2 linked regions of the Cohaesibacter gelatinilyticus genome follow. The protein of the gene in region 1 interacts with the protein of each later gene in a pairwise test. Links are inferred from orthologs where the notes say so. Each region holds a gene or a part of one and is shown on either strand. Other genes may lie near its edges.

Evidence for each region.
Region 2: the proteins of ung (region 1) and ndk interact in binary tests that used the Escherichia coli proteins (3 or more experiments, as listed by UniProt). The link is inferred for Cohaesibacter gelatinilyticus from one-to-one orthologs.

What each region holds. Positions count from the first base shown.
Region 1 is NZ_OBEL01000001.1:2,183,555-2,195,760, reverse strand. Bases 1-2,821 are described here. They hold ung (uracil-DNA glycosylase), read left to right. Parts: upstream 1-957; coding sequence 958-1,686; downstream 1,687-2,821. Other genes in these bases: ettA (energy-dependent translational throttle protein EttA), read left to right, coding at 1,808-2,821; CRO57_RS09980 (pirin family protein), read left to right, coding at 184-882; CRO57_RS09985 (LysR family transcriptional regulator), read right to left, coding at 1-18. Outside these bases: more of ettA, read left to right, coding at 2,822-3,460; CRO57_RS09960 (GNAT family N-acetyltransferase), read right to left, coding at 3,907-4,398; tsaA (tRNA (N6-threonylcarbamoyladenosine(37)-N6)-methyltransferase TrmO), read right to left, coding at 4,530-5,039; CRO57_RS09950 (DUF2336 domain-containing protein), read left to right, coding at 5,222-6,298; CRO57_RS09945 (VOC family protein), read left to right, coding at 6,381-6,731; UTP--glucose-1-phosphate uridylyltransferase GalU, read right to left, coding at 6,885-7,781; CRO57_RS09935 (lytic murein transglycosylase), read left to right, coding at 8,121-9,377; CRO57_RS09930 (SGNH/GDSL hydrolase family protein), read left to right, coding at 9,425-10,660; hisN (histidinol-phosphatase), read left to right, coding at 10,915-11,703; CRO57_RS09920 (alpha/beta fold hydrolase), read right to left, coding at 11,755-12,206. UniProt on the Escherichia coli protein: Excises uracil residues from the DNA which can arise as a result of misincorporation of dUMP residues by DNA polymerase or due to deamination of cytosine.
Region 2 is NZ_OBEL01000001.1:1,601,849-1,614,027, reverse strand. The notes cover bases 5,190-7,983. They hold ndk (nucleoside-diphosphate kinase), read left to right. Parts: upstream 5,190-6,272; coding sequence 6,273-6,695; downstream 6,696-7,983. Other genes in these bases: CRO57_RS07110 (molybdopterin-dependent oxidoreductase), read left to right, coding at 7,622-7,983; CRO57_RS07115 (LysE family translocator), read right to left, coding at 6,771-7,391; CRO57_RS07125 (glutathione S-transferase family protein), read left to right, coding at 5,409-6,095; CRO57_RS07130 (ATP-binding cassette domain-containing protein), read right to left, coding at 5,190-5,219. In the rest of the region: CRO57_RS07150 (leucyl aminopeptidase), read left to right, coding at 1-1,215; CRO57_RS07145 (DNA polymerase III subunit chi), read left to right, coding at 1,329-1,796; CRO57_RS07140 (glycerophosphodiester phosphodiesterase family protein), read left to right, coding at 1,925-2,902; CRO57_RS07135 (VOC family protein), read right to left, coding at 2,907-3,308; more of CRO57_RS07130, read right to left, coding at 3,339-5,189; more of CRO57_RS07110, read left to right, coding at 7,984-9,706; CRO57_RS07105 (hypothetical protein), read left to right, coding at 9,854-10,165; purN (phosphoribosylglycinamide formyltransferase), read right to left, coding at 10,333-10,998; purM (phosphoribosylformylglycinamidine cyclo-ligase), read right to left, coding at 11,003-12,085. UniProt on the Escherichia coli protein: Major role in the synthesis of nucleoside triphosphates other than ATP. The ATP gamma phosphate is transferred to the NDP beta phosphate via a ping-pong mechanism, using a phosphorylated active-site intermediate.

The sequences.
Region 1 (12,206 bases):
CTTAACCAGCTTATCCATTCGATCGTTGTCCTATTGTTTTCAAAATTCGTGTCAAATATTGAACATATATTGTCGAATTGTCTCCACTTGTTGCCTGTTTTGCATCATATTATTTTTAAGACAACAGAAATGTCCAGACCTTTCGCTCAATGTATGCGGGTCTGTAGAGATTGGAGAAAAATCATGATTGATGTTCGGTTGTCTCAAGATCGTGGTATGGCAGATTTTGGCTGGCTTCAGGCAAAGCACAGTTTTTCATTTGGAGAATATTGGGATCCCAAGCACATGGGCTTTGGTTCCCTGCGCGTGATCAACGAAGATCGGATTGCGGCTTCAGCTGGTTTTGATACCCACGGGCACAAGAATATGGAGATCATCACTTATATTCTGGAAGGCGCATTGGAGCATAAGGATAGTCTTGGTTCCGGATCTGTCTTGCGGCCAGGTGATGTGCAAAGAATGAGGGCAGGGCGAGGCATTCGTCACAGTGAGTTCAATCACCTTCAAGATAACCAAACCCATTTGTTACAGATCTGGATTGAACCATCCGAGATTGGTTTGCAACCCGGATATGAAGACCGGCATTTTGGCGATCAACGCAAGAACAGATTGGCATTGATTGCCTCTCCCGACGCACGAGATGGATCCTTGGATATTCATCAGGATGTGTCGCTCTACGCCAGTGTGCTGGATGAAGGCGTTGAAGTCATTCATGAGTTGGTGAGTGGCCGGAAGGCTTGGCTTCAAATAGCCCAAGGATCTGTTCGTTTGAATGGCGTGGATCTTGGGCAAGGAGATGGGGCTGCGATCATTGATGAAAGTAAACTCGTCATAAAAGCAAATGAGCCAAGCGACATTTTGTTGTTCGATATGGCTGACTAATTGCTTTGAAGCTTTGACTTTGGCCTCATGCTCAGGTTTGTGTGGTGCATACCATATGATGTGAGGACGAGGTCAATGGCGGATCTGAGGCAGGAATTGGCGCAGTGCGGTGATTGGAATGAGGCTTTAAGCGATCAGTATGATACGCTTGCCAAGCTTCAGGATTTTCTGAATATAGAGGAGCAAAATGCGCAAATCCTCCCTGTTGCAGGCCAAAGGCTGAATGCCCTGCGCATGACATCCCTGAAAGACGTGAAGGTCGTCATAACGGGTCAAGACCCTTATCCGGGTCTGGAGGATGCAATCCCTCATGCCATGGGCCTATCATTTTCGGTGGCACCGGGTGTGAAGCCACCGCGCTCTCTGAACAACATCTATAAGGAGCTTGCTGAGGATTGTGGTTTGCTCAAACCCAACCATGGTGATCTGCGTGGCTGGGCGGAGCAAGGCGTCTTGATGTTGAACTCTGTTCTGACGGTTAGGCAGGGTGAGGCCGCAAGCCATGCGAAGAAAGGTTGGGAGGGATTTACCCGAGCCGTGCTTGATCTGATCAATGAGAAATCAGAGCCCGTTTGTTTTCTCTCATGGGGCAAGCATAGCCACGCTTTGACAAAGGATGTCGATGAAAGCCGTCATCTCGTGATCCGTACATCTCACCCCAGTCCGTTGGGTGCGCGAAAGGCTGGATCGGATTTCGAAGCGTTTCTTGGGTCCGGTTGCTTTGGTCGCGCGAATGAGTTTCTCATCAGTAAAAATCGAGAACCCATCGATTGGGCCTGCCTGTCAGAGCCTGTTTTGCTGTAAAATAGGGCAAATTCTGTTGTCGTGCTTGTCTGCAGACAACAAAGGGATTGAACAGGGCCTTCGCTTTCAATAAAACGGGCCAAACGCGATTTTCCACTTTTACATGAGTGACGGCAATTTCATGGCAAGACAGTTTATTTATCACATGCATGGTCTGTCCAAGACCTATACCGGTGGCAAGAAGGTGTTGGATAATATCCACCTGTCTTTCTACCCGGATGCAAAAATCGGCATTCTCGGCCCTAACGGCGCTGGTAAATCCACCATCCTGCGTATCATGGCCGGGCTGGATAACGAATTTACCGGTGAAGCTTGGGCCGCGGAGGGCGCAAAAATAGGTTATTTGCCGCAGGAGCCTGTTCTTGATGAGAGCAAGGATGTGCTGGGCAATGTGATGGAAGGGGTTGCTGAGAAGCAGGCCATTCTGGATCGCTATAACGAATTGATGATGAATTACTCTGATGAAACCGCCGAAGAAGGTGCGAAGCTTCAGGATATCATCGATTCTCAAAATCTTTGGGATTTGGAGAGCCAGGTTGAGATGGCAATGGACGCTCTGCGTTGCCCTCCATCTGATGCTGATGTCTCCGTTCTCTCTGGTGGTGAGAAGCGCCGCGTGGCGCTTTGCAAATTGCTGTTGGCTGAGCCTGATTTGTTGCTGCTTGATGAGCCGACCAACCATTTGGACGCTGAGACCGTTCATTGGCTTGAGAAGCATCTGCGTGAATTCAAAGGCTCTGTCTTGATCATTACCCACGATCGCTATTTCCTCGACAATGTTACCGGCTGGATTCTTGAGCTTGATCGTGGTTCAGGCATTCCTTATGAAGGCAACTATTCTGCCTACCTTGATGCCAAGGCCAAGCGTATGGCCCAGGAAGGCCGCGAAGAGGCCTCTCGTCAGCGTGCGCTTGCTCGTGAGAAAGAGTGGATGGCGGCAAGCCCCAAAGCACGTCAAACCAAATCCAAGGCTCGTATCAAGTCTTATGACGAGTTGCTCAAGCGCAATGAAGAACGTGCGCCTGGAACCGCTCAGATCATCATTCCAGCTGGCGAACGTCTTGGTGATGTGGTCATCAAGGTTGAAGGCCTCAAAAAGGGCTTTGGTGATCGGATGCTGATTGATGGGTTGGATTTCAACCTGCCACCAGGTGGCATTGTCGGAGTGATCGGTCCAAACGGTGTTGGGAAATCCACCCTGTTCAAGATGCTGACAGGCGATGAGCAGCCTGATGAGGGAAATGTGACGCTTGGTTCAACTGTGCAGTTGGGCTTTGTTGATCAGTCTCGTGATGCTCTGGATGGCAACAAGAATGTTTGGGAAGAAATTTCCGAAGGGGATGACATCATCAAGCTGGGCAAGCGTGAGATGAATAGCCGTGCTTATTGCTCTGCCTTCAATTTCAAAGGCGGTGATCAGCAACAGAAGGTTGGTTCCCTGTCTGGTGGTCAGCGGAACCGTGTGCATCTGGCCAAGATTTTGAAATCTGGCGCCAACGTGTTGCTGCTCGATGAGCCCACCAACGATCTGGATACCGAAACTCTTGCAGCACTTGAAGATGCTCTTGAGGATTTTGCAGGTTGTGCCGTGGTCATCAGCCATGATCGCATGTTCCTTGACCGTCTGGCCACGCATATTCTTGCCTTTGAAGGTGATAGCCATGTTGAATGGTTCGAAGGTAACTTCGAGGACTATGAACAGGACAAGATTCGTCGTCTAGGACCGGATGCAGCCAATCCAAAGCGTGTGAAATACAAGCCTTTCAGTCGCTGAGTTCAGATTTTATCTGAGAATTTGATTTGGAAAAGCCCCGCTCATTTGAGTGGGGTTTTTTGTTGCGATTCTAAAACGTGGAGCGTCTATTGGGTTGTTTCTATATATTTGTTCTCGGATTGTTTTTATCAAGAAGCAGGATCTGGAGTGGCAAAGTGGTAAGGAGCATGTGATACTTTACAAACCGGCTCTGCCTTATAAATATGGTCGCTGCTTTTGCAAGCAATGTGGAACATCGCTGGGTGAAATTTTGTCTGACGATGAAAGCTTTCCAATCGGGGCCAATGCGCTGGATGGTGAGTTTGCCGTTTGAAACCAGTTCCACGAGTTTGTCTCGGAGAAACCGTCCTGGCACGAGATTTGCGATGATGCATCGCAGTCAGAGGGGCATCCACCTGTCCCTGAATAAGGTAGGCGAGTGACCTGCTTGATCTGAAATCAACTTCTCAAGAGAAACTGGCTTTCAATCTTATGATTTTAATGGGAGGAAGATTTTCCCGACCAGGAAACATACCATCTCCAATCTCGATAAATCCCCACTTCTTATAAAATGGTACGGCGTTGAGGGTTGCCTCGATGATGACTTCATGGGTGCCGTTGGAGCGGGCATCCTCAAGTGCGAGTTTCATGAGAGCTGCCCCAACGCCATATCCTGTGAAGTCTGCATCGACAAATAGTCGTTTCACTTCACCTGGCTCGCCATGGGAAAACCCGATGGCTTGTTCATCGATTTCGGCAATCCAGATGAGGCCTTCTTCACAATCAGATCGATAGTCTTCAATAGTGCGGCCATGCATCCAGCTATCCACAACTTCTTGTGAATAGGGGATCGGCGCCAAGTCACGGGTAGAGGCTGATATGAGAGAGAATACTGCTGCTCTATCGTTAGCCTTGGAACGGCGATATATGATGCTTGGTGTCTCTGCTGAGATAGCCATCTCTCACCTCAATGGTCTGTTCTTTGAGCATGTGGAATGGGCAGGATAGGGGAGATGCGTTCAGCCTGACAGAGCCAAATCAGCTTCATTTAATAAAAAATGAGGCTACTAATTTTTTGTTCTGGGAAATATCAGATTTTGATTTTTTCTTCTTCTTTCACTTCAGATGCATGCCACCCGACTTCGGCTTGTGGGATTGCATCCGTCTGATGAAAATAAGGTTTGATATCCAGTAACGGTGTGCCATCAAGGCAGTCGATATAGCGAATTTTCAATCGATCCGGCAGAACATCCAGCAATTCCACAACAGAAATTGAGATCGGATTTGGTCTATTGGGAGAGCGCAACGCGAAGGTTCCATGGATACTTTCGGCAAATTTCGGACGCTGTTGAACGAGGGTGCGCATGGCCTCGTGCATCCAATAGAAAACAATGACATGGCTGCAGGTCTCAAGTGATTTCAGCGCTGGCCTGAACTCTTCTTTCACATGCACATAAGCGATTTCATCGGTTTTTCTGCCATTGCGAGGGCAATCTGCGCGGGTTTGGAAAGGTGTTTCGATGTGACCAATGAAACTGAGCCAGGCGTCCTGGGTCAGGCAATTGGCATCAAGCTCTAGTTCTCCGGGGCGCACGGGCATGATCTAATATCCTGCTGACTGAGTGGATTGTTCAAGTTTGAAGTAAATTTTAGCTATCTTTTCAAGGTATTATCATAAAAGCTGGCTGTTGTGTTTAGTCAATTCTACAGATGTGACGTTTATTCTCAATCTATCCTGTCTTGAAAAGCTGGTGGGTCTCGTGGATTTACCGAGGTAGAACTATGTATGCAGCACTTAAGACCGAATTGGTCGATATGAAATTGTTGGACGGTGAAAGCGGACGTGGGAAGAGTGACGAACTGGTTCGTCATGTATCGAGCTTGTTTGCGCTGACTTCCGAGCACTGCACCGATGAACAGATTTACACTTATGATGTTGTTTTGCAGCGTTTGGCAGACGTCGTTGATGTTGATGGACGTGCCTTTGCATCGAACAAGTTATGTATGTTGCAAAATGCTCCCTATGGTCTGATGCGACGCTTTGCGTTCGATGTTATCAGAGTTGCCGGACCGGTTTTGCGTAAATCTCCTGTTTTGAGTGATCAGGATTTGCTCGATGTAAGCGATGAACGCGGGGCCGATCATATGTTGGCGATTTCCTGTCGCAAGGATTTGTCTGCGAAAGTAACCGATTTGTTGATCCACTATGCTCATGGACCGGTATTGATGCAGTTGGCGGCGAATGGTCGGGCGCAGATCTCTCAAAAAGGAATGGCGTTCTTGCGGCAAATGGCGGCCAATGATGCGAAGATGGCGGAAAGCCTGAAACAACGTCAGGCCCAACATGATCAATTGCGACTGGTGAAAAATCCTACTAGCCCATTGGCACAAGAATTGAATTTGACTGAGATCATGCGAGATTTGGAAGCCCGAATTCCGCCAGACAAACTGGATCTTTCACTGGATCCGTATCTGGCTCGCTACAAATTCGAGGCATCTGCCGTGCGGGCGAAGGATCTGGAGAAAAAATCCCGATTGAATGAAACCAGTCTTCTTCGCTATGCAGGACATGATCAGTTTGCTGATGTGATATGTGGTATCGCCCTGATGTCCGGTATTTCCTACAAGATTATCGCGCGGATGATGTCTTCGCTGCATTGGGAACAGGTTTTGTGCCTGTTCAAGGTCATGCGGTTTTCAGATCGTTTGGTGAGCGAGCTTTTGTGTTGTGGCCCGTGGAAGTTGCGTTTATCTCGCAACCAATGCATCGCAATTCTGAAGCAATATCGACAGATGAGTGTTGAAGAAGCCCATGCAAAAGTGCTTTTATGGTCTCAGAATGGTATTATCCTTGATTGATTAAGGATGGGCTTACCAAATTCATGCAATAACTTGGAGAAATATTTGCCAGTTGGCATGAATGGGACAAAAAGGGACGGTCATGCATGTAACCGCATTTCGAATTTTCGTGCGAGATCTTGCTGTCGCACGAGAATTCTACGCAAATAATTTGCAATGGCCCATGGTTTGGGATCGCTCTGAACAAGGTGCTGTCGGATTTGAGCCGGGAATGCTCGTAATCATAGAGGAAGAGGATGCTGAAGGTCCGCAATCCTCGCTCATTGGTCGTTTTACCGGCTTGTCTTTGGCAGTGGATAATCTGCCGGAGATCTATAAATTGCTCAAATCACGTGGCGTTCCATTCGTTGCTCCACCTGAACGTCAATTCTGGGGCGGATCTCTGGCGCATTTTATTGACCCATCAGGCAATATCGTCAGTTTGGTTGAGTAATTTCCTGATGATTTGAATAGTCTGAAGAGACGGGTTTGGATGCCATCTTCTGTTGCTGCCAGAAGGTGGCATTTTTTGTTGTGGTTTCAGTTGCCATAAAAAAACGGGCTTTTGTGCCCGTTTTGTTTGAACATTCCAATGAAATCTATGAGATCAGGATGCCTGTTTCAGATCATAGCTGGTAACCAGTTCTCGCAGATGATCAATGATCTGCGGAGCCAGATCTTCTCTATCCAGACCATAGGCAATGTTGGCCTCGAGGAAGCCGGATTTGGAACCGCAGTCGTAGGTGGTACCCTTGAAAATAAGGCCGGAAAATTCCTGATCGTTGTTGAGTTTGATCATCGCATCGGTCAACTGAATTTCACCGCCGCTGCCAGGGGTTTGCGTTTCCAGATAGTCAAAGATTTCGGGTTGAAGGATGTAGCGGCCAGACAAGATCAGATTGGAAGGCGCTGTGCCAGGAGCGGGTTTTTCGATCATGCTCTCAATCTCGACACTGCCGTTCTGACGAGGACCTTTTTTAACCACACCATATTTATGGGTCTCTTCCATTGGCACTTCTTCCAGTGCGACAACATTGCCCTGGCGCTTGTGATAGATTTCCATCATGTCTGACAGACAGCCAGTTGGAGATTTCATGATCATGTCTGGCAACAACAGAGCAAATGGTTCATTGCCGACGAGATCACGTGCGCATTGAACAGCGTGTCCCAGCCCCAATGGCTGTTGCTGGCGTGTAAAACTGGTGCGACCAGCTTTGGGAAGATCCTGACGCAATTCTTCCAGAACATCGAGTTTTTGGCGCTGAATCAGTGTTTGTTCCAACTCTACCTGAACATCGAAATGGTCTTCGATCACCGCCTTGTTGCGGCCTGTAACAAAAATGAAATGCTCAATACCCGCTTTCTTTGCTTCATCCACTACATATTGGATAACCGGTCTGTCGACGATCGTCAGCATTTCTTTTGGCATGGCTTTGGTTGCTGGCAGAAAACGTGTACCAAGACCTGCAACCGGAAAAACAGCTTTGCGAATGCGTTGTGCCATTGTGATCCCCATTTCTTACCATCCGCTGCTGATTACTCCAGCGGACTGGCTCATTTTTTTATTGCTGGTGTTTGTCATTTTTTTGACATCCAGCAAGAGATTTGTCCGTATGTCCGGAAATCTCGTTTAATATCGGAATCCACGCCTCCCACAGACGTAGACATTTCGTGCAGGATATATGCAAGGTTTTAATAAAGGCCGAGTGAACAGTCAATTTGCGGTAATAGAGGAGCGCTAAACTGGCAAAAATCGGATTAAAGTAAATGATTTCCTAACTTGTTCCATATTTGATTGGCAAGAAGAGGTTGGGTGCCTTTGTGTTATTGATGAGGAACAGATATGCGGCGTGGCTTTTTGAAAGTTTTGGGCAAATTGGGCCGATCTTGCGGTGTTGCCAAACCCGCATTGTTGGCAATGACCCTTTTTATGGGATCCACTGCGGCATTTGGACAGAATGCCCAGGGTTTTGACCGTTGGGTCCGCAATTTTTGGCCAACCGCGCAGGCGAATGGTATTACTGCAGCGACCTATAATGCAGCCTTTGCTGGTGCCAAATATGACCCCTCCGTGATCCGCAGGGCGACCAATCAACCGGAATTTGTCAAGCCGATCTGGTCCTATCTAGATAGTGCTGCCAGTGCGACACGCATCAAGAATGGCCGTAAGATGAAGCAGAAATATGCGAATCTGCTCCGCCAACTTGAGGCTCGGTATGGGGTGGATCAACATATTTTGTTGGCTATCTGGGGCATGGAAAGTGCGTATGGTGCTATTTTTAAGAACAAGAAATTGATCAAGCCGACAATCCAATCTTTGGCCATGCTTGGATATGCGGATCGCAGGCGTTCCAAATTTGGCAAGACCCAATTGATTGCTGCTTTGAAAATTTTGCAGAACGGTGATGTGAAACCATCGCAGATGATGGGATCGTGGGCCGGGGCCATGGGGCATACCCAATTCATCCCGACGACTTATCTGGCCAAAGCTGCTGATTTTGATGGTGATGGACGACGTGATATCTGGAATTCCATTCCTGATGCTCTGGCGTCGACGGCCAATTTGCTGGCGACAGCGGGCTGGCAAACTGGCAAGACGTGGGGTTACGAAGTTCAGCTGCCACGCAGTTTCTCGTTTGAGCTGGCCAATGGCAAGATCACAAAGAGCCTTGCTGATTGGCAACGCATGGGAGTTTCTCGTGTTCATGGCAAGACATTCCCGCGCCCTACCGATATGGCGCAGTTGATTTTGCCTGCAGGTTATAAAGGTCCCGCTTTCCTGATCCTCAAGAATTTTGCCATGATCAAGCGTTATAACAATGCGACATCTTATGCTCTGGGAGTTGGGCATCTGGCGGATCGTATTCGTGGTGGTGGTACGTTTGTTCAGGCTTGGCCACGGTCAGACAGGGTTCTGACGCGGTCCGAGCGAAAAGAAGTGCAAACTCTTCTCAATCGGGCCGGATATGATACAGGCGGCATAGATGGTCGCTTGGGTTCAAAGTCAAAATCTGCTATTCGCCATTGGCAGAAGCGCCGTGGATTGGTACCGGATGGATTCGCGTCCGGGGCCTTGCTACAGGCTTTGCGCGCACGATAGTGTGTTATAGGTGCGGTTGCCTGTTCTGAGAGTGGATAATTGAAGCGATGACTGTTATGGGCCGAAAAAACTTGGCGCGCCGTGCGGGCCGGGGAGTGACATTGGGTGTTGCCATGTCGCTGTTAGTCAGTGCTGTTGCGCTGGCTGCGCCCAAGTCAGATGATTTTGTATCCAAGTCTTCGTCTTCATCTTCGATTGACCTTTCCTCATCATCGGGTCCGCGCGTTGGTACAGATGACGGTAGAATAATCGTTGCTCAAAATTTCTTTCAGCGTTTGTTCGGGATTGGGAGCAAGAAGAAAAAACCATCTGCGCAAAAACAGAAGAAGAGGGGGGGAACGAAAAAATCTCGTTCTACTACACCTCCAGCAGTCAAAACTGTTCCCAAGGATCCCGATGCTGCGGTTATTGCGGTCTTTGGTGATGAGTTCTCGCAAGATATCGCTTTTGGTTTGCGAGATGCATTTGCAAAGACACCTGATGTGAAGGTGGATATTCATAGTGTACGGAATACGGGCTTGTTGCATCGTGCCACGAGGAACCCATTAGCGGATCTGACTCCATTAATCGAGAGTAAGCCCTTTACCTTCGCAGTGGTTATGGTTGGTTTGAATGATCGGGGAAAATTTCCTGCTGTGAAGAATGAAGAAGGTGAAGTGGTGCGTGAGGCCATTGCGTTTCAAGAGCCTGGTTGGGAAGGTCTCTATGCCAAGCGTATTGATGCCGTGCGTATAAGTCTGCAGAATAAGGAAAAGCCTGTTTACTGGGTTGGCTTGCCTCCGGTAAAAAGTGCCAAGCTGACAATCGAGCTGAATTATCTCAATGATATCATACGATCTCGCCTGATTGAACGAGACGAGCGTTTCATTGATATCTGGGATGCCTTCTCCAATGAAGATGGTGACTATGTGCGCCGTGGACCTGATCTGTCTGGTCAGGATAAGAATTTGCGTCATAAAACGGGTATTCGATTTACTGCAGCAGGACGGCGAAAATTGGCCTTCTTTGTCGAAAAGCTGGTGATTCGAGCTTTGTCCCAATCCGTTGATGAAGCGGCACTACCTGACTTTCTATCATCCGATGACGAGGCTGCTCTCAAGGAAGGACGAGGAGATCGGCGTGGTATCTTCGTGGTTCGCCAACCGCCAGTGGATGCGACAAAGCTGATTGCACCGGGTGACAAGATTGTTATCAATAATCAGAATAAAGAGCTGGGAAATCCCGGAGCTGGCGTGCCTGATCTGCGGGTGGATGATTTCTCCTGGCCTGTAAAAAGTCAATAATTGAGGGTCGATAGAGACTGTTTCTCAATCGTGATCACTTGAAGCACTTCTTGCAATCGTTGAAACGCGAGTAGTGGTTTCGCTCTTTGTTTCGATGCGAGTTCTTATCCAAAAAGTGCTTCAGCTTTTCGGGAATACGCTCTAAATTGAGATCGACACGAAAGAAATTTGCTCTTGTGCTGAAAACTGTCTAAAAGGCGGGAAAGGTGCGAACTCTTTCAAGCGCCCAATCGCCCCAACTTTCAGGATAGCTCATGTCCGTCACAATCAAGCCGGATCAGTCCTTTTTTCACTCTCTCGCCGATATTGCGGGAGAGACTGTTCTACCTTTTTTCCGCCGTTCCATTGTCATTGAAAACAAGGAGCAGGATGACTTTGATCCCGTGACGGAAGCAGATCGTGAGGCCGAGCGCCGAATGCGCGAAATGATTGCGGGGACTTTTCCCGAAGATGGCATTCTCGGCGAGGAATTTGAGTCTGAACGTCTGGATGCTGACGGTCTTTGGGTGCTGGATCCCATTGATGGAACCCGCGCTTTTATTTCCGGTCTACCAGTTTGGGGAACCTTGATCGGCTATCGTCATATGGATGGGACTCATATGGGGATGATGAGCCAACCTTTTACTTCTGAACGTTATTTTGGCGATGGCAAACAGAGCTTTTACGTCGGCCCAGATGGGAAACGTGCCATTGAAAGCCGTTCTTGTGCCAGCCTGTCTGATGCGACCTTGTTTACCACCACACCCACTCTGTTCAATGAGCAAGAGCGTGCAGCCTATGACAAAGTGGAAGCAGCCTGTCGATTGCCTCGTTATGGTGTCGACTGCTATGCATATTGCATGGTTGCACTCGGTATGGCTGATATCGTGATTGAAACCGCTTTGAAGCCGGTTGATATTGCTCCGCTCATTCCCGTTGTGGAAGGGGCTGGTGGGATTGTAACCAATTGGCAGGGTGGTTCAGCCTTTGATGGTGGTCAGGTGGTTGCCAGTGGAGACAAGGATTTGCATGAGCAGGTTCTTGAGATGTTGACCTCAGGCTAAGGTTTATGCCAGTCCTTTGGACAGGCGCGGCTTTTTCAAATATTGGTTATCTCAATCATCTTTGGAGCCTGGGATGAAGGCGTCAAAGGCAGCCCAAAACTGCTCCCGATAGATGTTTTTTTCCATGAGAATTTCGTGACGGCTGCCTGCAATGGTAATAGCGTGACCACAGCGCATGGTTTGCGCCAGGATTGCAGTAGCTTTGGAGCTGACGATTTGATCAAAGCCGACAGGCATCATGAGGGTTGGTGTGTGGACGGCAGACTGAAAGTCGCTCGATTGCAGATTACTCATTGCTTTACAGGCTTCATGGACCCATTGAAAAGTTGGTCCGGCGATGCCTTTTTCGGGATAAGCTTCCAGAAATAGTCGATTGCGGTCATAGCGTGGACCATCTGATGTCAGCGGATTGGTGTCAAAAGACCAACTCCCGGTGACTGATCTCTTATCGACGCCCAATGCAAATTTCTGCCCCATCATCAGTAGTCTGGCCAAACCAGTCA
Region 2 (12,179 bases), 590 kb from region 1 along the record:
CTTGGCGGTGCTGCAATGGCTGCAGTCAAAGGCATCGAGAAATCATCAATGATCTTGCAACTGGCGTCTGGGGATGTGAATGCGTCCTGTGCCTCGCTTTTTGCAATGGGTATGAAGTTGCGCAGTTATGACTTTGATCGATACAAAACCAACAAAGGTGAGCCGAAGGAAGAAAAGCCAACGCCGAATGTGACTGTTCAAGTCGCAGACCATGAGGAAGCTGGCAAGCTTTGGGAGCGCGATGATGCAGTGTCTGATGGCACCTTGCTGGCGCGTGATCTGGTCAATGAGCCAGCCAACATTCTTGGCCCGGAAGAGTTTGCAGCCAAAGCCAAGGCCTTGGAAGCACTCGGTGCCGAGGTTGAAATCCTTGAGCAGGACGCACTTGAAAAAGAAAATATGTGGGCGCTGCTGGGTGTGGCGCAAGGGTCTGTTCGTGGTCCACGCGTAGCTGTCATCAAATGGAATGGCGGCAAGGAAGGCGAAGTCCCGATTGCTTTCATCGGTAAGGGCGTCGTTTTTGATACCGGTGGTATATCCATCAAGCCAGCTGGTGGCATGGAAGAGATGAAAGGTGACATGGGCGGTGCCGCAGCTGTGACCGGTCTGATGCATGCACTTGTTGCACGTAAAGCCAAGGTCAATGTGATCGGTGCCATTGGTCTGGTTGAAAATATGCCAGATGGCAATGCGCAACGCCCCGGTGATATTGTGACCTCCAAATCTGGTCAAACCATCGAAGTGATCAATACAGATGCAGAAGGTCGTTTGGTGCTTGCTGATGTTCTTACCTATATCAAAGAGACCTATGAGCCAAAATTCATGATTGACTTGGCGACGTTGACCGGCGCAGTTCTGGTGGCACTGGGCAATCACAATGCTGGTATCTTCTCCAATAGCGATGAGATGTGCGCGCAATTGTCTGCCGCTGGTGAGGTGACAGGTGAGACTGTATGGCGTCTGCCGCTGTCCAAAGACTATGACAAGATGATCGATTCTCAGTTTGCCGATATGAAGAATACCGGTGGTCGCTGGGCTGGTTCCATCACCGCAGCACAATTTCTGAAGCGCTTTGTTGGGGAAACTGATTGGGTGCATATTGATGTTGCTGGTACTGCCATGGGTTCTCCAAAGACAGAGATTAGCCAGAGCTGGGCATCTGGCTATGGTGTTCGCCTGCTGGACCGTATGGTTGCAGATAATTATGAAGGGTAAGATATTCTTGCTCTGTTGATTTATAGAAAAGGCTGGCCAGTACCAGCCTTTTCTTTTGCCTTATTGTTCCTTGCTTTCTATGCTGGGATCTCAATCATTGTGAGGCAAAAAAAGTGCCAGCCGAAATCTTCTTTTATCATTTGCAGCGTCAGCCATTGGAAATGGCTTTGCCCAGACTATTGGAAAAATGTCTGGAGCGTGGTTGGAAGTCTTTTGTACAGGTTGGAACTCCTGAGCGCCTCAAGGGACTGGATGCACAGCTTTGGACCTTTCGGGATGACAGTTTTTTGGCTCATGGTCTCGCCGGGCAGGATCACGAGGATAAACAACCGATTTTGATGTCTTCACACCCTTTACCCGCCGCCAATGGAGCCCAGGTCCGTTTCTTTGTCGATGGTGCATTGCCCAATACCGATCTTTCCCTATTGGAGGGGCTGGAGCGGGCCATCTTGATGTTTGATGATCAGGACGAGGTGACAAAACAAGCATCTCGATCTTGTTGGAAAGAGCTGAAAGAAAAGGATTTTTCTGTCAGTTATTGGAAGCAAACCGGCGGTGGTGGCTGGGAGAAGCTGGGTTAAGAAACCTCTTGTTATCGTGATCTTCGTGAACTTGTTGCCTTTTGACGGGAAACTACGTATTTTCCGCTGGTTTTTTAAAGAGTGCAGCTTTCTGCGCTTTTCTTTTGGCGGCAGAAGGTGTTGGGTCGATGGTCATTTTCAAGAGAGTTTTGGTTGCTTTGACTATTGTGGTGATTGGTGTATGGGCCTTTAATAGTCCACTCATGCGCTCAAGCTTTCCAGAAGCACAGAAGCGACTGATCGCTCATCGCGGGGTGCACCAAACCTTTCCCACGAAAGGTATCACCAATGAAACCTGCACTGCTCGGCTGATTGATCAGCCCAGTCACGAGCTGATTGAGAATACATTGCCGTCCATGAAGGCGGCGTTTGAGGCTGGGGCTGATATCGTTGAGTTGGATATTCATCTGACCATCGATGACAAATGGGCTGTCTATCACGACTGGACGCTGGATTGTCGTAGCGACGGGCAGGGGCCAGTGCGTGATGCCACAATGAAATTCCTGAAAACTCTCGATATTGGCTATGGTTATAGCGCGGATGATGGCAAGACATTTCCACTTCGTGGCAAATATGTCGGTGCCATGCCTGAGTTGGTAGAAGTATTTGCGGCCTTTCCTGACAAAAAGTTTCTGATCAATTTCAAAAGCAATGATGCGGATGAGGGTAAAGCCTTTGCGCAATTCCTGACGTCAAACCCGAATTATAAGAAACAGATCTGGGCGGTTTATGGTGGAGCCAAGCCAACCGCGACTGTTTTGGATGCACATTCTGATATGAAGGGATATACCAAACAAAGTGTGAAAGCTTGCTTGAAATCTTATGCAGCATTGGGATGGAGTGGCCATATTCCGGATATTTGTCATAATCGGATTTTGGCGGTTCCTAGCAATTATGCCCGCTGGATGTGGGGCTGGCCGGGGCTGTTCCATCAGCGTATGAAGGAAGCTGGAAGCGAGCTTATTCTGTTAGGTGATTACAGCAGTAGCAACACAGGCAGTCGTGGATTGGATGATCTGGCCACTATCGAAGCAGTACCTGCGCAGATTGGTGGCTATATCTGGACCAACAAGATTGAAGTTGTCGGTCCCGAGTTCAAAAAGTGATGCTTCACTTTGGTTTGGAATATTCTACCAGATCCCAAAGGTTGCCATAGAGATCTTCAAAAACGGCGACAGTTCCATAGTCAGCTTCCAGAGGTGGACGGATGAAGGTGATGTCACGGCTTTTGTAAAGCTCGTAGTCTCGCCAGAAGTCATCTGTTTCCAGAAAGAGGAAGACCCGACCACCGGCCTGATCACCGACATATTTTGCCTGATGGTCATTGCTGGCCCGGGCAAGAAGTAGAGACGTCGGACTGTCACCCTTTGGCCGGACCACCACCCATCTTTTGTCCTGCTCCGGCTGATAGGTGTCATCAATCAGCTCAAAGCCAAGCTTTTGAGTATAGAATTCAATCGCTTCGTCATAGTCTCGCACCACAATGGCGATCAGGGACATGGACTGGGACATGGTTTCTCCGCTCAATTCATGGGTTTTAGGCTAAGCTTCGAGTTCCTCTGACATTTCAAGCCATTTCTCCTCGATCTTGTCGAGCAGATCGGCCAGATCGCTGCGGTCTTTGGAAAGCTTGACGCCTTTTTCGGGAAACTTGGCATAAAGATCGGGATCGGCCAGCTTCTCGTCCATCTTGGCCAAACGCTCGCGGATCTTATCCATATCGCGCTCGGCTGCCTGGATTTTGCGACGCAGTGGGGCCTGTTCCTTGCGCTTTTCGGCAGAGGAGCGACGTTTCTCCGCCGCCAGATTGGCTTCACCGTTGGCTGCTTTTTCCTTGGCGGTGCTATCCGGGCTATTACGGCTGGCAAGCAACAGGCGGCGATAATCTTCCAGATCGCCATCATAGCTTTTGCAGGTGCCATCATGCACAAGCCACAGACGATCGACACAGGCCTCGATCAGGTGCCGATCATGGGAGATGAGCAGTACCGCGCCTTCATAATCATTGATGGCATGGACCAAGGCTTCGCGGCTGTCGATATCCAGATGGTTTGTCGGCTCATCGAGGATCAGGAGATGCGGCCCTTCAAAGGTGGCAAGACCCAGAAGAAGTCGGGCTTTTTCACCACCAGACAGGCTCTTGGCCGGGATGTCCATCTTCTCGGTGCCAAGACCCATTTGGGCAACGCGTGCGCGGACCTTCGCTTCCGGAACATCCGGCATCAACGGACGCACATGCTCCACCGGGTTTTCATTCGGGCGGAGCTCATCCAGCTGATGTTGGGCGAAGAAAGCGATCTTGAGCTTGTTGGCCCGATTGATGATGCCATCATCAATTTTTAGTCGGTCCGAGATCAGCTTGGCAAAGGTGGATTTACCGTTGCCGTTGGCACCCAACAGGGCCAAGCGATCATCAGGATCAATGCGCAAATCAAGATTTCTGAGGATCGGCTTGTCTGGTTCATAACTAACAGACGCTTTTTCCAGTCGAATGATGGGTGGAGCTGCGCGCTTCTCAGGATTTGGGAAGGTGATCGGCTTGATATGATCTTCCACAACGGCAGCGATTGGCTTCATCCGTTCCAGTGCCTTGATGCGGCTCTGGGCTTGTTTGGCTTTGGTCGCCTTGGCCTTGAAGCGGGTGATGAAGCTTTCCAGATGCTTGCGCTGATCCAATTGTTTGGCACGCATCTTTTGCTGTAGTTCCAGCTTTTCTCGCCGGGTGCGTTCGAAATTGTCATAGCCGCCACGATAGGAAGTCAGTTTCAGCTGATCCAAATGAGCAATGTGATCGACGGCTTTATTGAGCAGGTCTCTATCATGGCTGATGATCATCACAGTATGCGGATAACGCCCGATATAGCTCTCCAACCATAACGTGCCTTCCAGATCGAGATAGTTGGTTGGTTCATCTAGAAGCAGCAGATCTGGCTCGGAAAAGAGAATGGCCGCCAGAGCCACGCGCATGCGCCAACCACCTGAGAAATCCTTGGTGGGACGGGCCTGTGCTGCTGCATCAAAACCAAGGCCATGAAGAATGGTTGCGGCGCGGCTTTCTGCTGAATGAGCACCGATATCAGCAAGGCGAAGCTGAATTTCTGCGATCCGGTTCGGGTCGGACGCTGTTTCGGCCTCTGCCAACAGTGAGCTGCGCTCAGCATCGGCTTTCAGCACGAATTCCAAAAGACTTTCGTCCGAGGCTGGGGCCTCCTGAGCCACCTGACCGACGCGTGCGCCTTTGCGGATGGAGGCAGAGCCACTTTCCGGGGCAATGTCACCTACCAGAAGCTTGAACAGGGTCGTTTTGCCGGTGCCATTGCGGCCAACCAGTCCAAATTTGGAGCCTTCGGGAACGACGAGCGTGGCATCTTCCAGCAAGGTGCGGCCAGCGATGCGATAGGTTAGATTGTTGATATGCAGCATAATGATTTGCTTGTGCCTGATTTGATGCGCGAAGGCAATGGGGATCGGATAAATGCAACTGCTCGAAGCGCATTTTTGTCCAATGGAAAAGAGTGTTTTGTCAGCTAATGACCGTTTGGTTTAGTTGACAGGGGGAGCGAGATTTTTCAGTCTTGGCGCAATTGATTTGCTGATCGGGGAGGGATCGAGATGACCATTCAGCTTTATGATTTGTGTGGGGCGTCCAAGGATTTGCGTTTTTCACCGGCCTGTTGGCGGACACGGATGGCTCTGGAACATAAAGGGCTGAATTACGAGACCGTGCCCACAATGTTCACGGATATCCCGTCTATTGCCGGTGGTGGCCAGCGGACGGTGCCGGTGATCGAAGATGGCGAGCAGATTGTTCGCGAATCCTATGATATTGCTGTTTATCTGGAGCGCACCTATCCTGATAAGCCGAGCCTCTTTGATGGTGAGGGTGGATTGCAGCTTTCACGTTTCATGCATTGGTGGACTGGAGCGACGGTTGATGCGGGCATCGTGAAACTGGTTCTGGCTGATATTCACTCCATTCTTGATCAGGCTGATCAGAGCTATTTCCGTGAGAGCCGTGAAAAGCGCTTTGGCAAGGCTTTGGAAGAGGTGCAAAATCAGTCTGATGAGACTTTGCAGGCATTCCGTGCCAGCTTGCTGCCTTTGAGATTGGCACTCAAGAAGCATGATTTCCTGGGTGGTGATGCACCCATCTATGCAGATTATTGTGTATTTGGCTCTTTTCAGTGGGCGCGGATGGTCTCTGACCTGACGCTATTGGAAGGTGATGATCCAGTGGCACAATGGTTCGAACGCTGTTTGGATCTGTTTGATGGATTGGGACGCAAAGCGAAGGGTTGAGGCTGGTTGCAGGCGTAGCTGTTGGGGAGGAATGCAGCCCTGTCATGAGCTTGTCATGCAATAGGGCTTGCTACTGGGCCAAGGGGCGGTTATATAGCGGCCAAATCTTTTGGCCCTTTGTCGTATTCCTCTGACAAACGGCTTTTTCTTTACAAGCTAAAATCGGGAATAGTTTTTATGGCTATCGAACGTACTTTCTCCATCATCAAGCCAGATGCAACCAAGCGTAACCTGACCGGTAAAATTGTTGCCAAATTCGAAGACGCTGGCCTGCGCATCGTTGCTTCCAAGCGCATCCGTATGAGCAAAGAACAGGCTGAAGGCTTCTACGCTGTTCATAGCGAGCGTCCTTTCTTTGGTGAGCTGGTTGAGTTCATGATGTCCGAGCCTGTCGTTGTTCAGGTTCTGGAAGGTGAAAATGCGATCGCCAAGAACCGTGAAGTCATGGGTGCTACCAACCCAGCAGAAGCTGCTGAAGGTACCATCCGTAAAGAGTTCGCTCTGTCCATCGGCGAAAACTCTGTTCACGGCTCAGACGCTCCTGAGACTGCTGCTGAAGAAATCAAATTCTTCTTCGCTGACGAAGAGATTGTTGGCTAATTGCCATTGATCATCTGATCATTGAAAAAGCCCCGCTCATTTGAGTGGGGCTTTTTTGTTGGGTGATTTTCTTGTCTAGCGGGTGGCTGCTGCCATGGCGATGCCAAAGCCCATGAAGGTGGCACCAATGGAGCGGCGCAAGATCTTGACCCGACGCGGACTGGTGATGAAAAGCCGAAAGCGACCGCTGAGCAATGCCACAGCAATATGGCTGACAAGGCAGGTTGCTGCATAGGTGCAGGAGAGAATTGAGCCTTCGACCAGAAGCTGAGACGGGCCGGTCAGAAAAGGCGGAATGATAGCCACCAGAACCGCCATTGCTTTGGGATTGGTAAGCGCAATGCCCACGCCAGTCAGAAACAGCTTGCTGGAATTTGGGATCTGATCGTCATCGTTGCTCTCAACCAGATTAGAGCGATCCCGCCAGGTCTTGATGCCGAGCCAGATCAGATAAAGGCCGCCGACAATCTTGAGGATGGTGAAGGCAAGGCCGGATGCCAGCATGATTGCACCAAGGCCAAAGGTTACCGCCATACCCAATATCGCGATGCCGATGGTATTGCCCAACGCTGACCACAGTGTGATGCGGCTGCCAAAGCGCAAGGAGTTGGACATGGTCAGCAACAGACCGGGGCCTGGACTGAAAGCAGGCAGAATGGACAGGGCGACAAAGATTAGCCAGGTGTCGAGTGACATGGAGCAATGTCCTTGGAACGATCGAAGAGTTGAACCGGAGTTCTTGGTGGGAAGTGCAAAGCCCGTACATCTGAAAACAGGTTGTGCTGAACTTTGCCTATCTCGTTCTTATAGACTGACCTGCTGATTTTCTCTAGTGGTTTGTTTTCAAAGAGGGGTATTCCAAGCTTCTGGCTAGTGTCGATGCATGCTCTTTGTTACAAGAGAGCAATCAATTACAGGACCTTGCCATGACAACCTATCCTTATTTTGCCAAATCGGCTTGCCCACATGATTGCCCTTCGACATGTGCTTTGGAGGTGGAAGTGGTTGCGCCGGATCGTATTGGTAAGGTGAAGGGGGCCCGTGACCAAGCGTATACTGCCGGGGTGGTTTGCGCCAAGGTTGCCCGTTATGCAGAGCGAGCCCATAGCGAAGAACGCCTGACCAAACCCTTGCGCCGTGTTGGCCCAAAGGGTGGGGGGCAGTGGCAAGAAATCAGTTGGGATGAGGCATTGGATGAAGTGGCTTCAAAATTCCTGTCAGCAGAAGAGTATTATGGTTCGGAGAGTATCTGGCCCTATTTCTTTGCCGGGACCATGGGATTGGTTCAACGGGATGGGATAGAGCGGCTGCGTCATGTCAAACGCTATAGTGGGCAATATTCTACCATATGCGTCAATACTGCATGGCCGGGCTATCTCGCTGGAACCGGACGTCTGGCTGGACCGGATCCACGGGAGATGGCGCTGAGTGATTGTGTGGTGATATGGGGTACTAATCCTGTTCATACGCAAGTCAATGTCATGACACATGCGGTCAAAGCCCGTAAAAACCGTGATGCCAAGATCGTTGTGATCGATATTTATAAGACGGCTTCCATGGAGCAAGCCGATCTTGGGTTGGTGTTGAAGCCTGGAACCGATGGTGCCTTGGCATGTGCTGTGATGCATTGTTTGTTTAGGGATCGAAAGGCGGATCGGGACTATCTAGCAGCTAATACGGATTGTCCGAATGAGCTGGAAATGCATCTTGCCAGTCGTACGCCTGAATGGGCCGCTGAAATTACCGGGTTGAGTGTAGAAGAGATCGAAGCCTTTGCTTCTCTCTTGGCTGAACGCCCTCGGAGTTACTTTCGTCTTGGCTATGGTTTTAGTCGCCAACGCAATGGGGCGGTAAACATGCATGCCGCGAGCTGCATTGCAGCTGTATTGGGAAGTTGGAAATATGAAGGGGGGGGAGCATTTCACAGCAACAGCGGTCTTTACAAAACCAATACCTCGCTCCTGGAAGCTACGGACAAGAGACATCCATCCATTCGCAAGCTGGACCAGTCCCAGATCGGGCGTGTGCTGAGCGGTGATACAGAAGCGTTACAGGGCGGGGCACCTGTCAAGGCGATGCTGATCCAAAATACAAACCCATTGTCGGTGGCACCGGAGCAGGACCTGGTAAGAGCCGGCTTTGAGCGAGAGGATCTTTTTGTCTGCGTGCATGAACAATTCATGACCGAGACCGCAGAGATGGCTGATATCGTTCTTCCTGCAACCATGTTTACCGAGCATGATGATGTCTATAAGGGTGGTGGCCATCAATATTGGTCGTTTGGACCAAAGCTTGTTGAGGCCCCCGGCGAATGTCGCCCGAACCATTGGGTGATTTGTGAACTGGCTAAACGGCTAGGGGCAGAGCATTCTGGCTTTGCGATGGATGAGAAAGACCATATTACCGCAATATTAAAGGATGGAGGCCAAACATCTTTGAATGAGCTGGAAGAAAAAGGGTGGGTTGACGTCCAATCTGATTTCAAAACTGCTCATTATGAAGATGGCTTTGCATGGCCAGATGGCAAATTTCGCTTCAGGCCGAAATGGAAAGAGGTTCGATTCTCTCATAACGGCAAGATGGGGCCTTTCGATGATTTGCCTTCCTTGCCTGATCATTGGGATGTGATTGAAAAGGCGGATGGGGCCCATCCATTCCGATTGGCGACATCTCCTGCGCGATCCTTTCTGAACTCAACCTTTTCCGATGTATTGAGCTCTCGCAAAAAAGAAGGTGCTCCAAGCCTAAAAATACATTCGCAAGATATGGCTGAGCTTTCCTTGGAAGAAGGAGAAGAGGTGAGGATTGGGAATGAACGCGGAGAGACCTACTTGCCGGTTGAAGCTTTTGATGGTCTTTGTCGTGGTGTAGTGATTGCAGAAGGGATTTGGCGAAACAAGGATCACAAGGAGGGGAGAGGGATCAATAGCCTCACCTCAGCTGATCAGGTGGCGCCTTTCGGTGGCGTTGCCTTTCATGACAACAAGGTGTGGATCAAAAAGCAAAAATAAGATGCTTTCTGCTTTGCCATTCTGGATGGAATCATTAGATTGACTTCCAAGACTTAACTATGTGCCCAATAGGCGAGATGAATGGGCAGGTAGTCAGGAGCCAACAAAAATTAAGGGGCATCCCGTATGGCGGGGATGAGGTTATATATGAATTTGTTCAAAACAATGATTGTGGCTATTGTGGCCGGATTTGCTTTTGCTGGTGTTGGTGTGTCTTCCGCCAATGCAGAAGATCTGACCAAGGGTCTGTTTCAGGCGCGTGTGTTGGATTATTGCCTGTATGACCAATGGGCGAAGCGTAAAGAAAAAGATGGCATTCTGAAGGAGTGCCGTTGTGCGTCCAAGGCTTATGTTGCAGGCCTTGATAAAGAGACTTTGGGTAAGCATCTGAAATCTGGCAGCCTGAGCTATAATGATAAGAAAGCTGTATTGGGCGCACATGCCAAATGTCGTAAATAATGAGCTTCAATATATTCCTGAAGTAACGAAAAGGCAGCTTAATGAGCTGCCTTTTTTGATGTCAGTGTTTGGGAGCGCGCGTAGACCATGCAAGGTGACATGGTCTAACTCTTTGCTGGAGAGAAGCTTTTACTTTTGATTGTGAAACCAATCAAAAGAGACCCGTTTTAAAAGATCATCTGCTGCTCTTCGGTGGCGCACAGGTTGTTGCCATCATCCTTGATACGGACGCGCATTCCATCGACAAGCACTTTGTCGCCTGCCACCAAGGCCACGGCGCGCGGATAGATTTTGTGCTCGGCCTTCAGGATACGGCCTGCCAGACTATCGGCTGTGTCATCATTTAACACTGGCACGGCAGCTTGGCAGATGATTGGGCCGCTATCCATATCCGCCCGCACGAAATGCACGCTACATCCAGCCAGACGGCAGCCGGTATCAATGGCACGTTGATGCGTATTCAGTCCCTTGAAGCTTGGCAGGAGCGATGGGTGGATGTTGATCATCTTGTCGGTCCATTTGCCGACAAACTCCGCCGTCAAGATACGCATGAAGCCAGCCAGAACCACCAGCTCGATCTTGTGCTCTTCCAGTTTCTTCTGGATTTGCGCATCAAAAGCCGAACGATCGCCCTTGTAGTTGCGATGATCAACCACTTCGGTGGCGATGCCATGGTCTGCAGCAGTTTCCAGGCCCTTTGCATCAGGCTTATTGGCCAGCACCAGCGCAATATCAGCCGGGTAGTTACTGGCCTTTGCAGCATCCAGAATGGCAGTCATGTTGCTGCCGCGCCCTGAAATCAGAATTGCCACGCGCTTCTTTGGGCTTGCCATCAGATCAGGCTCCGAACTCGATCATGGTGTCATAGATCACAGCGTCGCCATCGCGAGATTTCAACTCGCCCAAACGCACGGCATTTTCACCACTTGCTTCAAAAGCCTTGATGGCATCACCGGCTTTGTCAGCTTCAACCACGACAATCATGCCAATGCCGCAATTGAAGGTGCGGAGCATTTCCTTGGTTTCGACACCGCCGAGCTTTTGTAGCCAGCCAAAGACAGCGGGAGGAGTGATTTGTGCCAGATCCAGATGAGCTGCCAGATCGTCAGGCAGCACGCGCGGGATATTCTCCGGGAAACCGCCACCTGTGATATGGGCGAGGGCTTTGATGGCACCAGTCTCGCGCATCACTTTCAGAATTTGCTGAACATAGATGCGGGTCGGTTCCAGCAACGCTTCACCGATGGATTTGCCATCTTCGAATGGAGCAGCATCTTTAAAGCCAAGACCGTTGGCTTCCAGAATGCGGCGCACTAGCGAGAAGCCATTGGAATGGACACCGGAAGATGCAAGGCCGATCAAGACATCACCTTCCTTGATTTCACGGGGTAGCAGGGTGCCGCGTTCAGCCGCGCCAACAGAGAAACCGGCCAGATCATAATCCTGATCGGCATACATGCCCGGCATTTCCGCAGTCTCGCCACCGATCAGTGCGCAATTGGCTTGTTTGCAGCCGTCGGCAATACCTTTGATCACATCTGTTGCGGCTTCTACATCCAGTTTGCCGGTTGCGAAATAGTCGAGGAAGAAGAGTGGCTCTGCTCCTTGTACCACAAGATCGTTGACGCACATGGCAACCAGATCGATGCCGACAGTGTCATGCTTGTCGGTCTCAATGGCGATTTTAAGTTTGGTGCCAACACCATCATTGGCCGCGACGAGAATAGGGTCTTTGAAACCAGCGCTCTTGAGATCAAACAGGCCGCCAAAGCCGCCAATATCGGTGTCAGAACCCGGGCGGGTTGTGGACTTGACGATAGGCTTGATGGCTTGAACCAGTGCATTGCCCGCATCTATGTCTACGCCAGCCTGGGCATAGGTCAGTGTGTTGGGCTTGTTTGATGCATTCTTCTCAGACATTGCTGACCTCTTGGTGCAAAATATCACGGGGCAGGGGTCGGCTTATATTGCCTCCCGCCGTTGAGCCTGAGACACACGAAATTAGTCGCAAATG